2 regions of the Streptomyces sp. NPDC005706 genome follow, and region 2 is predicted to be linked to the other one. Evidence: riboswitches for the same ligand, from Rfam matches in the RefSeq annotation. Region 2 holds a riboswitch; the other holds the start of a gene.
What was found. Region 2 has a riboswitch for cobalamin ahead of ABZ478_RS15755 (CbtB-domain containing protein). Riboswitches for the same ligand answer to the same signal wherever they lie in the genome.
Positions count from the first base shown of each region.

Region 1: it holds a riboswitch for cobalamin, as region 2 does, so the genes downstream of both, ABZ478_RS06085 (ribonucleoside-diphosphate reductase subunit alpha) here and ABZ478_RS15755 (CbtB-domain containing protein) in region 2, are expected to answer to the same signal.

Region 1 covers NZ_JBEXYS010000002.1:549,851-554,294, reverse strand. Annotated here, with positions in the region: gene ABZ478_RS06095 (DUF3311 domain-containing protein) at 1-245, shown strand, start outside; gene mctP (monocarboxylate uptake permease MctP) at 242-1,870, shown strand; cobalamin riboswitch at 2,006-2,144, shown strand; gene ABZ478_RS06085 (ribonucleoside-diphosphate reductase subunit alpha) at 2,268-4,444, shown strand, end outside.
Region 2 covers NZ_JBEXYS010000007.1:164,210-168,653, forward strand. Annotated here, with positions in the region: gene ABZ478_RS15740 (phosphodiester glycosidase family protein) at 1-1,201, opposite strand, end outside; gene ABZ478_RS15745 (DUF779 domain-containing protein) at 1,278-1,637, opposite strand; gene ABZ478_RS15750 (histidine phosphatase family protein) at 1,724-2,326, opposite strand; cobalamin riboswitch at 2,432-2,576, shown strand; gene ABZ478_RS15755 (CbtB-domain containing protein) at 2,612-2,833, shown strand; gene ABZ478_RS15760 (CbtA family protein) at 2,859-3,623, shown strand; gene ABZ478_RS15765 (spore photoproduct lyase family protein) at 3,730-4,444, opposite strand, start outside.

The DNA of each region.
Region 1 (4,444 bases), on a different contig from region 2:
TGAGACCACCGGTGGTGACACCGGTCCGGGTGGTCATCGGCCTGTGTCTCGCCGCACCCTTCGTGGCGATGCTGTGGGTCGGCTCGTACGCCAAGACGGACCCCGCGTTCATCGGGATCCCGTTCTTCTACTGGTACCAGATGCTGTGGGTGGTCATCTCCACCGCGCTCACGATGCTGGCGTACAAGCTGTGGCAGCGTGACCAGCGCGCCCGTGGTGCCCGGAACGGGGGTGCGACGAAGTGAACGACGGCGTCAACGGCGTCGCGCTCGGCGTCTTCATCTTCTTCTTCCTGGCCGTCACGGTCATGGGCTTCCTGGCCGCACGCTGGCGCAAGGCCGACAACGAGCACTCCCTGGACGAATGGGGCCTGGGCGGACGGTCGTTCGGCACCTGGATCACGTGGTTCCTGCTCGGCGGCGACCTGTACACGGCGTACACCTTCGTCGCCGTACCGGCGGCGATCTACGCGGCGGGCGCGGCCGGCTTCTTCGCGGTCCCGTACACGATCCTCGTCTACCCGCTGATCTTCACGTTCCTGCCCCGCCTGTGGTCGGTCTCGCACCGCCACGGCTACGTCACCACCTCGGACTTCGTACGCGGGCGGTTCGGCTCCAAGGGCCTGTCGCTGGCCGTGGCGGTCACCGGCATCCTCGCGACGATGCCGTACATCGCGCTCCAGCTCGTCGGCATCCAGGCGGTGCTGGACGTGATGGGCGTCGGCGGCGGCGAGAGCACCAACTGGTTCGTGAAGGACCTGCCGCTGCTGATCGCCTTCGGCGTACTGGCCGCGTACACCTACTCGTCCGGTCTGCGTGCCCCCGCCCTGATCGCGTTCGTGAAGGACACGCTGATCTACATCGTCATCGCGGTGGCGATCATCTACATCCCGATCAAACTGGGCGGGTTCGACGACGTCTTCGCCAAGGCGGGCGACGCCTTCAGCCAGGTCAACCCGGCGACCGGCAAGCCGCGCGGCGCGCTCGCACCGCCGGAGGCGGGCCAGTGGACGTACGCCACCCTGGCGCTCGGTTCCGCGCTCGCCCTGTTCATGTACCCGCACTCGATCACCGCGACCCTGTCGTCCAAGAGCCGTGAGGTGATCCGCCGCAACACCACCCTCCTGCCGCTGTACTCGCTGATGCTGGGTCTGCTGGCCCTGCTGGGCTTCATGGCGATCGCGGCCGGGGTGAAGGTCACCAACGGCCAGCTGGCGATCCCGCAGCTGTTCGAGGACATGTTCCCGGACTGGTTCGCGGGTGTGGCCTTCGCGGCGATCGGCATCGGCGCCCTGGTGCCCGCGGCCATCATGTCCATCGCGGCGGCGAACCTGTTCACCCGCAACATCTACAAGGACTTCATCAAGCCGGACGCCACGCCGAAGGAGGAGACCCGGGTCTCCAAGATCGTGTCGCTGCTGGTGAAGGTGGGCGCGCTGGTCTTCGTCCTGACGATGGACAAGACGGTCGCCATCAACTTCCAGCTGCTGGGCGGCATCTGGATCCTGCAGACCTTCCCGGCCCTGGTCGGCGGCCTGTTCACCCGCTGGTTCCACCGCTGGGCGCTGCTCGCCGGCTGGGCGGTCGGCATGGTGTACGGCACGCTCGCCGCGTACGGGGTGGCCTCGCCGACCCAGAAGCACTTCGGCGGCTCCGCGAAGGAGATCCCGGGCATCGGGGAGATCGGCTACATCGGTCTCACCGCGTTCGTGCTCAACGTCGTGGTCACCGTGGTGCTCACGTTCGTCCTGAAGGCCGTGAAGGCCCCGGAGGGCCTCGACGAGACCCGGCCGGAGGACTACACGGCGGACGCGGGCGACCCGGGGGTCGAGGTGGAACTCCCGCCCGCCACCGCGGGCAGCGCCCACTAGCGCGAGCCGGCCACGAACCACCCCACAGCGGGCCGCCGAGGGCACCACCCACGGCGGCCCGCTGTCATGCGAGTTGACCCTGCGGAGCCACCACAACACGCAACAGGCACAACATGTGGGGGTGACACGACAGCCCGGCACTAGATGTATGCTCATGCTCGCTGTCGCCGCAGGGGAATCCGGTGCGAATCCGGAACTGTCCCGCAACGGTGTACTTGCGTGTTTCCGCACGCCTGTTTCAGTCCGAGGACCTGTCGGCAGCGCGCGCCCGGCCGTCCGGTCCGGGTGCTCATCGACGTCCGGGCCTCGTGGAATGGGCCGGGGACGCGACGCCGTGCGCGCTCGCGCTGACCCCTGCCCTCCGCAAGGCCCCGTGCCGAGCGAGGGAGAGCCCCACGTGACCATCGCGCCAGCCGACCCGGCTTCAGCCATCCCGGCGAGCGGAGCCCCGGTGGAGACCGACGGTCCCGGTACCGCGCTGCTGCGGACCCTGACCGAGCTGACCGCCGACCTCCCCGACGCCGATCCCGGCCGAGTCGCCGCGGCCGCGCTGCGCGGCCGGTCCGCCCGGGCCGACGAGGCGGAGTTGCGCGAGCTGGCCACGGAGGCGGCCGCCGGACTGATCTCCGAGGATCCCGCCTACTCCCGGCTGGCCGCCCGGCTGCTGACCGTCTCCGTCCGCGCCGAGGCCGCCTCGCAGGGCGTCACGTCCTTCACCGGGTCCGTCGCCGTGGGCCACCGGGAGGGTCTCATCGCCGACCGCACGGCGGAGTTCGTACGGCTGCACGCCGAACGGCTCGACGCGCTGGTCGACCCGGCGGCCGACGACCGCTTCGGCTACTTCGGCCTGCGCACGCTGCACAGCCGGTACCTGCTGCGCCACCCCATCACCCGCCAGGTGATCGAGACGCCCCAGCACTTCATGCTGCGCGTCGCCGCCGGGCTGGCCGAGGACGACACCGCCCGCTCCGTGGACGAAGTCGCCGCGCTCTACGGGCTGATGAGCCGCCTCGACTACCTGCCCTCCTCCCCCACTCTCTTCAACTCCGGCACCCGGCATCCGCAGATGTCGTCCTGCTACCTCCTCGACTCCCCGCTGGACGAGCTGGACTCCATCTACGACCGCTACCACCAGGTCGCCCGCCTCTCCAAGCACGCCGGCGGCATCGGCCTGTCGTACTCCCGTGTCCGCAGCCGCGGTTCGCTGATCCGGGGCACCAACGGGCACTCCAACGGCATCGTGCCGTTCCTGAAGACGCTGGACGCCTCGGTGGCCGCGGTGAACCAGGGCGGCCGGCGCAAGGGCGCCGCCGCCGTGTACCTGGAGACCTGGCACTCCGACATCGAGGAGTTCCTCGAGCTGCGCGACAACACCGGTGAGGACGCCCGCCGTACGCACAACCTGAACCTCGCGCACTGGATCCCGGACGAGTTCATGCGCCGGGTCGACGCCGACGAGCGGTGGTCGCTGTTCTCCCCGGCTGACGTGCCGGAGCTGGTGGACCTGTGGGGCGAGGAGTTCGACGCCGCGTACCGCAGGGCGGAGGCCGCCGGGCTCGCGAAGAAGACGATGCCCGCCCGGGACCTGTACGGCCGCATGATGCGCACCCTCGCGCAGACCGGCAACGGCTGGATGACCTTCAAGGACGCCGCCAACCGCACCGCCAACCAGACGGCGACCGCCGGCCACGTCGTGCACTCCTCGAACCTGTGCACCGAGATCCTGGAGGTCACGGACGACGGCGAGACCGCGGTCTGCAACCTGGGGTCGGTCAACCTAGGCGCCTTCGTGGACACGGCGGCCGGCGGCCTCGACTGGGAGCGGCTCGACGAGACGGTCCGCACGGCCGTCACCTTCCTCGACCGCGTGGTCGACATCAACTTCTACCCGACCGAGCAGGCGGGCCGGTCGAACGCCAACTGGCGTCCGGTGGGCCTGGGCGCGATGGGCCTGCAGGACGTCTTCTTCAAGCTGCGGCTGCCCTTCGACTCCCCCGAGGCCAAGGCCCTGTCCTCCCGGATCGCCGAGCGGATCATGCTCGCCGCGTACGAGGCCTCCGCGGACCTCGCCGAGCGCAACGGCCCGCTGCCGGCCTGGCGGAAGACCCGTACCGCGCAGGGCGTCCTGCACCCCGATCACTACGGCGTCGAGTTCACCTGGCCGGAGCGCTGGGCGGCCCTGCGGGCACGGATCGCCGAGGTCGGCATGCGCAACTCGCTGCTCCTGGCCATCGCGCCCACGGCCACGATCGCGTCCATCGCGGGCGTGTACGAGTGCATCGAGCCGCAGGTGTCCAACCTGTTCAAGCGCGAGACGCTGTCCGGCGAGTTCCTTCAGGTCAACTCGTACCTGGTCAGGGAGCTGAAGGAGCTGGGCGTGTGGGACGCCCGCACCCGCGAGGCGCTGCGCGACGCCAACGGATCCGTGCAGGACTTCGCCTGGATCCCGGCGGACGTACGGGCCCTGTACCGCACGGCGTGGGAGATCCCGCAGCGCGGTCTGATCGACATGGCGGCGGCGCGGACCCCGTTCCTCGACCAGGCGCAGTCGCTGAACCTGTTCCTGGAGACGCC
Region 2 (4,444 bases):
CGGCGCCGCCGCTCGGGTGGTTGCGGACCGTCACCCCGCTCGCGCCCGCGTCGCGGGTGACCATCTCGCTCGACCCGCCGCCGTCGAGGTTGAACGCGTCGGAGGCGCCCAGGCCGCGCATGGTGGCCGCCTCCTCGGCGATCGTCAGGCCGCTGCGGGAGTCGTCGGCGCCGTCGAGCGCGAGCAGCAGCAGCTGACGGCCGCCGCCCTTGAGACCCGCGACGGTGCGTACGGCGGAGGCGGTGTGGTCGAGTCCGGACAGCGGTGTGCCGTGGCGGAGCACCGGGTAGCCGCCGACCGCGAACGCGTAGGGGACCTTGGCGGTGGCCGCCACCAGTCCGTGGGTGACGGTCACCGCGTCGCCCGGGGCCAGCTCGCGCAGCTCCCGCGCCCCCTGTTCGCGGCCCACCAGGACGGTGGTGCCCGAGGGGATCGGACCGCCGCCCGGGGCGCCGCCGCCGACCACCCGGCCGTGACGCACCTTCACCTCGTAGGTGTCAGTGCCGCAGCCCGCCGCCCGGTCGGTGTCCGTGCCGCAGATGGCGCGCACCCGGGAGGCGCCGCCCCACCGGGAGGTGAAGGCGCCCACGGAGTTCTGCGGCAGCGCGTACTGGTTGAGGCCGCCCAGCGGGAGCTTCCCCCGCCGTGTGGTCACGGAGCCGGTGAGGGAGAGGCGGTCCATCCGCGCCCGCCGGTCGGTGCCCACGCCCAGCACCTCCCGCGTGCTGGTCCCGGGCGGCAGCGCCGGCCCGAACCGCTGGCCCTCGGGCACCGCCGCCTTGAGCACCTGACCGCCCGCGACCGCCGGCCCGACGGTCGCCCCGGTGGCCTCGACGCCCGGGTGCTGGGTCTCGGTGATGTCGAAGAAGTCGCCGTTGACACCCGCGACCGCGCCGGCCGTGTCGGCCAGCCGGGACACGGTCGCCCGGGCCGCCACCGCCCCGGGATACAGCAGGTCGGTCCGGACGTGCGGATCGGCCAGGTCGACGGTGAGCAGATGGGCGTGGGTCCGCCCGGCCGCCGCCGTGATGTCGAACTCCCGGTACGTGACCCCGGGAGCGATCCGCCTGCCGGGTCCGCCGGCCGGCACGGCACCGGCCGGCGCCGCCCCGGCCAGGGCCGCGCCGGCCAGTACGCCGAACGCCGTGAGAACCGTGAGAACCGATCTGCCCGCCGCCGCCCGCCGCCCGTCCCGATTCATCGCGCCCCCTGATGCCTCGTCAACTGCCGTCAGTGCTCGGGGGAAGTGCACCAGACGACGGTGACGTGCGGGGCGGCTAGGCGTCGACTACGCGAGAACGGGTGAGAAAACGCACCCCCTCGGGTGCCTCCAGTGAGAAACCGCTGCCTCGTCCGGGTACGACGTCCACGATCAGCCGGGTGTGGCTCCAGGCCTCGTACTGGCTCCGCGACATCCAGAAGGTCACGGGCTCCTCGACGCCGTCCACCGCCAGCTCGGCCAGCAGCACGTCCGAACCGCCGGTGCGGAACTCGCCGTCGGGGTAGCACATGGGCGCGCTGCCGTCGCAGCAGCCGCCGGACTGATGGAACATCAGCGGTCCGTGTTCCGCTCGCAGCCGGCGTACCAACTCCGCTGCCTGTGGGGTGAGTTCGACGCGGGGCAGTTCCTCTTGCATGGTCACCGTCCTGGAGAGCCGGGGGCGTCGGACCCGGCCCAGTCTCACGGCCGGCCGCAACGGCGTCCAGGGGGCGGTGGCGTTCCTCAGCGGTCGGGGGCGCCCTCCGGCGTGCCGCTCGTCCCGCCCAGGACGGTGGCCGGCGTGAGGTTCCAGCGTCCGGCCCGGCCGGTGAACCCGGCGGCGGTCAGGGGCGGTACGTCGATCCGCCAGAAGGCGGCCTCCGGAGCGCCGAGCACCCGCACGGTCACGGCGCGCACGACCTCCGGCTCGACCACCGCCACCGTGCGGCCGGCGGACCGGGCGGCCTCCTCCAGCCAGCCCCCGACCCGGGCGCACAGCAGGCGCACCGACTCGCCGCCGTGCGGGCTCGCCGCCGGGTCGGCCAGCCACCGGGCCAGCGCCTCCGGCTCCGCGGCGCCGACCTCCTCCAGTGTCCGCCCCCGCCAGCGGCCCATGCCGAGCCCGGCCAGGGCGGGTTCGGCACGTGCGTCGAGACCCAGCGCGGCCGCCGTCTCCCGGCAGCGGGCCGTGGGGGAGACGAGGGCCACGGCGGCGGGCCGCAGTCCGTCCGCGGCCGACCGGGCGCGCGCGGCGCCCGCCGCGTCGAGTGAGCATCCGTCGTCGAAGCGGGCCTCCCGCAGGGCCGGGTTCATCGCCGGTGAGATCAACATCACTCGGGTCGTCATGAGGTCGCCTGCATGGTCAACGGCCCTTTCGGCACAGGGGTTCCACAGCGTACGGCGGCCGCGGGGCGCACCGCCCCGCACCCGTGCGCCCTTGGCCGCACCCGCGCTTCGCGGTACCTTCTCGGCGATATCGACGACGGAATGCGGAAGCCGGTGGGAATCCGGCACGGTCGCGCCACTGTAAGCCCCGTTCACACCATTCCTGGTGCGGACCGGGCAAGTCAGACCCGCCCGTCGTCCCGTGCACCACCGAGCAGGGACGCGAGTTCCCCAGGAGGTCCTGCCATGGCGCAGTCCGCCGTTCAGCCCAGCACCAACCCCACCGCCCTCCCCGCCAAGCTGCCGATCGGCGCCATCGCCCCCTGGGCGGTCTTCTTCGGCGTCCTGATGCTGGTCCTGCTGTACTTCGTCGGCGCCGAACAGGGCGCGACCTCCGTGATGTCCGGCGAGAACGTGCACGAGTGGGTGCACGACGCCCGGCATCTGCTCGGCTTCCCCTGCCACTGACCGGGGCGAGGAAGCGCACGAGCTCATGAACTCGGCAACTGTCCGGAACCTGTTGGTGCGTGGCATGCTCGCGGGACTCGCCGCGGGCCTGCTCGCCCTCGTCGTCGCCTACTTCCTCGGTGAGCCGCGTGTCGACTCGGCCATCGCCTACGAAGAGGCGCACTCCCACGAACACGGCGTGGAGGCGGTCTCCCGCACGATGCAGTCGACCGCCGGCCTGTCCACCGGCGTCCTCCTCTACGGCATCGCGTTCGGCGGCATCGCCGCCCTCGCCTACTGCTTCGCGCTGGGGCGCATCGGCCGCTTCGGGCCGCGCGCGAGCGCGCTGCTCCTGGCGGCCGCCGGCCTCGTCGCCGTCTACGTCGTGCCGTTCCTGAAGTATCCGGCCAACCCGCCGTCCGTCGGTGACCCCGACACGATCGGTAAGCGCACGACGCTGTACTTCCTGATGATGGTCCTGAGCGTGCTGCTGGCGGTCGCCACGGTGATCCTCGGCAAGCGGCTGGCCCCCCGCCTGGGCAACTGGAACGCGACCGTGGCCGCGGGCGCGTTCTTCCTGCTGGCCGCCGGGCTCGCCTACGCGTTCCTGCCGGCCGTCGACGAGGTCCCCAAGGACTTCTCCCCGAGCCTGCTGTGGCGGTTCCGCCTGGCGGCACTGGCCGTCCAGGCGACCCTGTGGACCGCGTTCGGGCTGGTCTTCGGCGTCCTCGCGGAACGTGTGCTCACCGCCGAGCGCACGGCCGGTGAGCGGCAGGACGCCGGTCCGCGCGCCCCGGCCGCGCACCACTGAGGCACCCGGCACTCCGGCGTGAGGCACCGGCCCGCTCGCGGGCCGGTGCCTCACGCGTCGTGGCGGACTCCGCGGCCGGCGTCAGAGGCGGTCCGCGGGGCCCGGTTCAGAAGGCGTACCGGATGCGCAGCCAGGGAGCGTGCGCCGCGACGAGCCCGCGCAGGTCGTCCAGGGCCCTCGCTTTGACCAGGTGGTCGTAGCGCACGTTCAGCGCCCCGTTCTCGGAGCGTTTGCCCTGCTGGATGCCGGGCTGCCAGAGCACGTCCTCGGCGCGCGGATGCCAGCCGAGGTTGACCTCGTGCAGTTCCCGGTTGTGGGTCAGCGTGATCACCTCGGCGGCCGCCTGCCGCTTGACCCGGGCCGGGAGCACGTCGTCGAGCTGCCGGAGCAGTTCGGCCCAGGCCTCCTGCCACCCGGGGCGCAGCACCACGGGGGAGAGGTTGAAGTGCACCTCGTACCCCGCGTCCAGGAAGTCGGCCGCGGCGGCGACGCGCTCGGCCACCGGTGACGTCCGGATGTCCAGCAGCCGGGAGTCCTCGCCCGGCATGACCGAGAACCGGACGCGGGTGCGGCCCCGCGGATCCAGTGCCAGCAGATCCGGGTTCACGAACTTGGTGGCGAAGGACGCCTTGGCGGTGGGCCACTGCCGGAAGGCGTGCACGAGATCGGCGGTGTTGTCGCAGATCAGCGCGTCCACCGAGCAGTCGCCGTTCTCGCCGATGTCGTAGACCCAGGCCCGTTCGTCGCACTGGTTGGGTTCCCGCTTGGGCCCCTGCCGCGCGATGTGGCGGCCCAGGTGGCCGATGATCCGCTCGATGTTG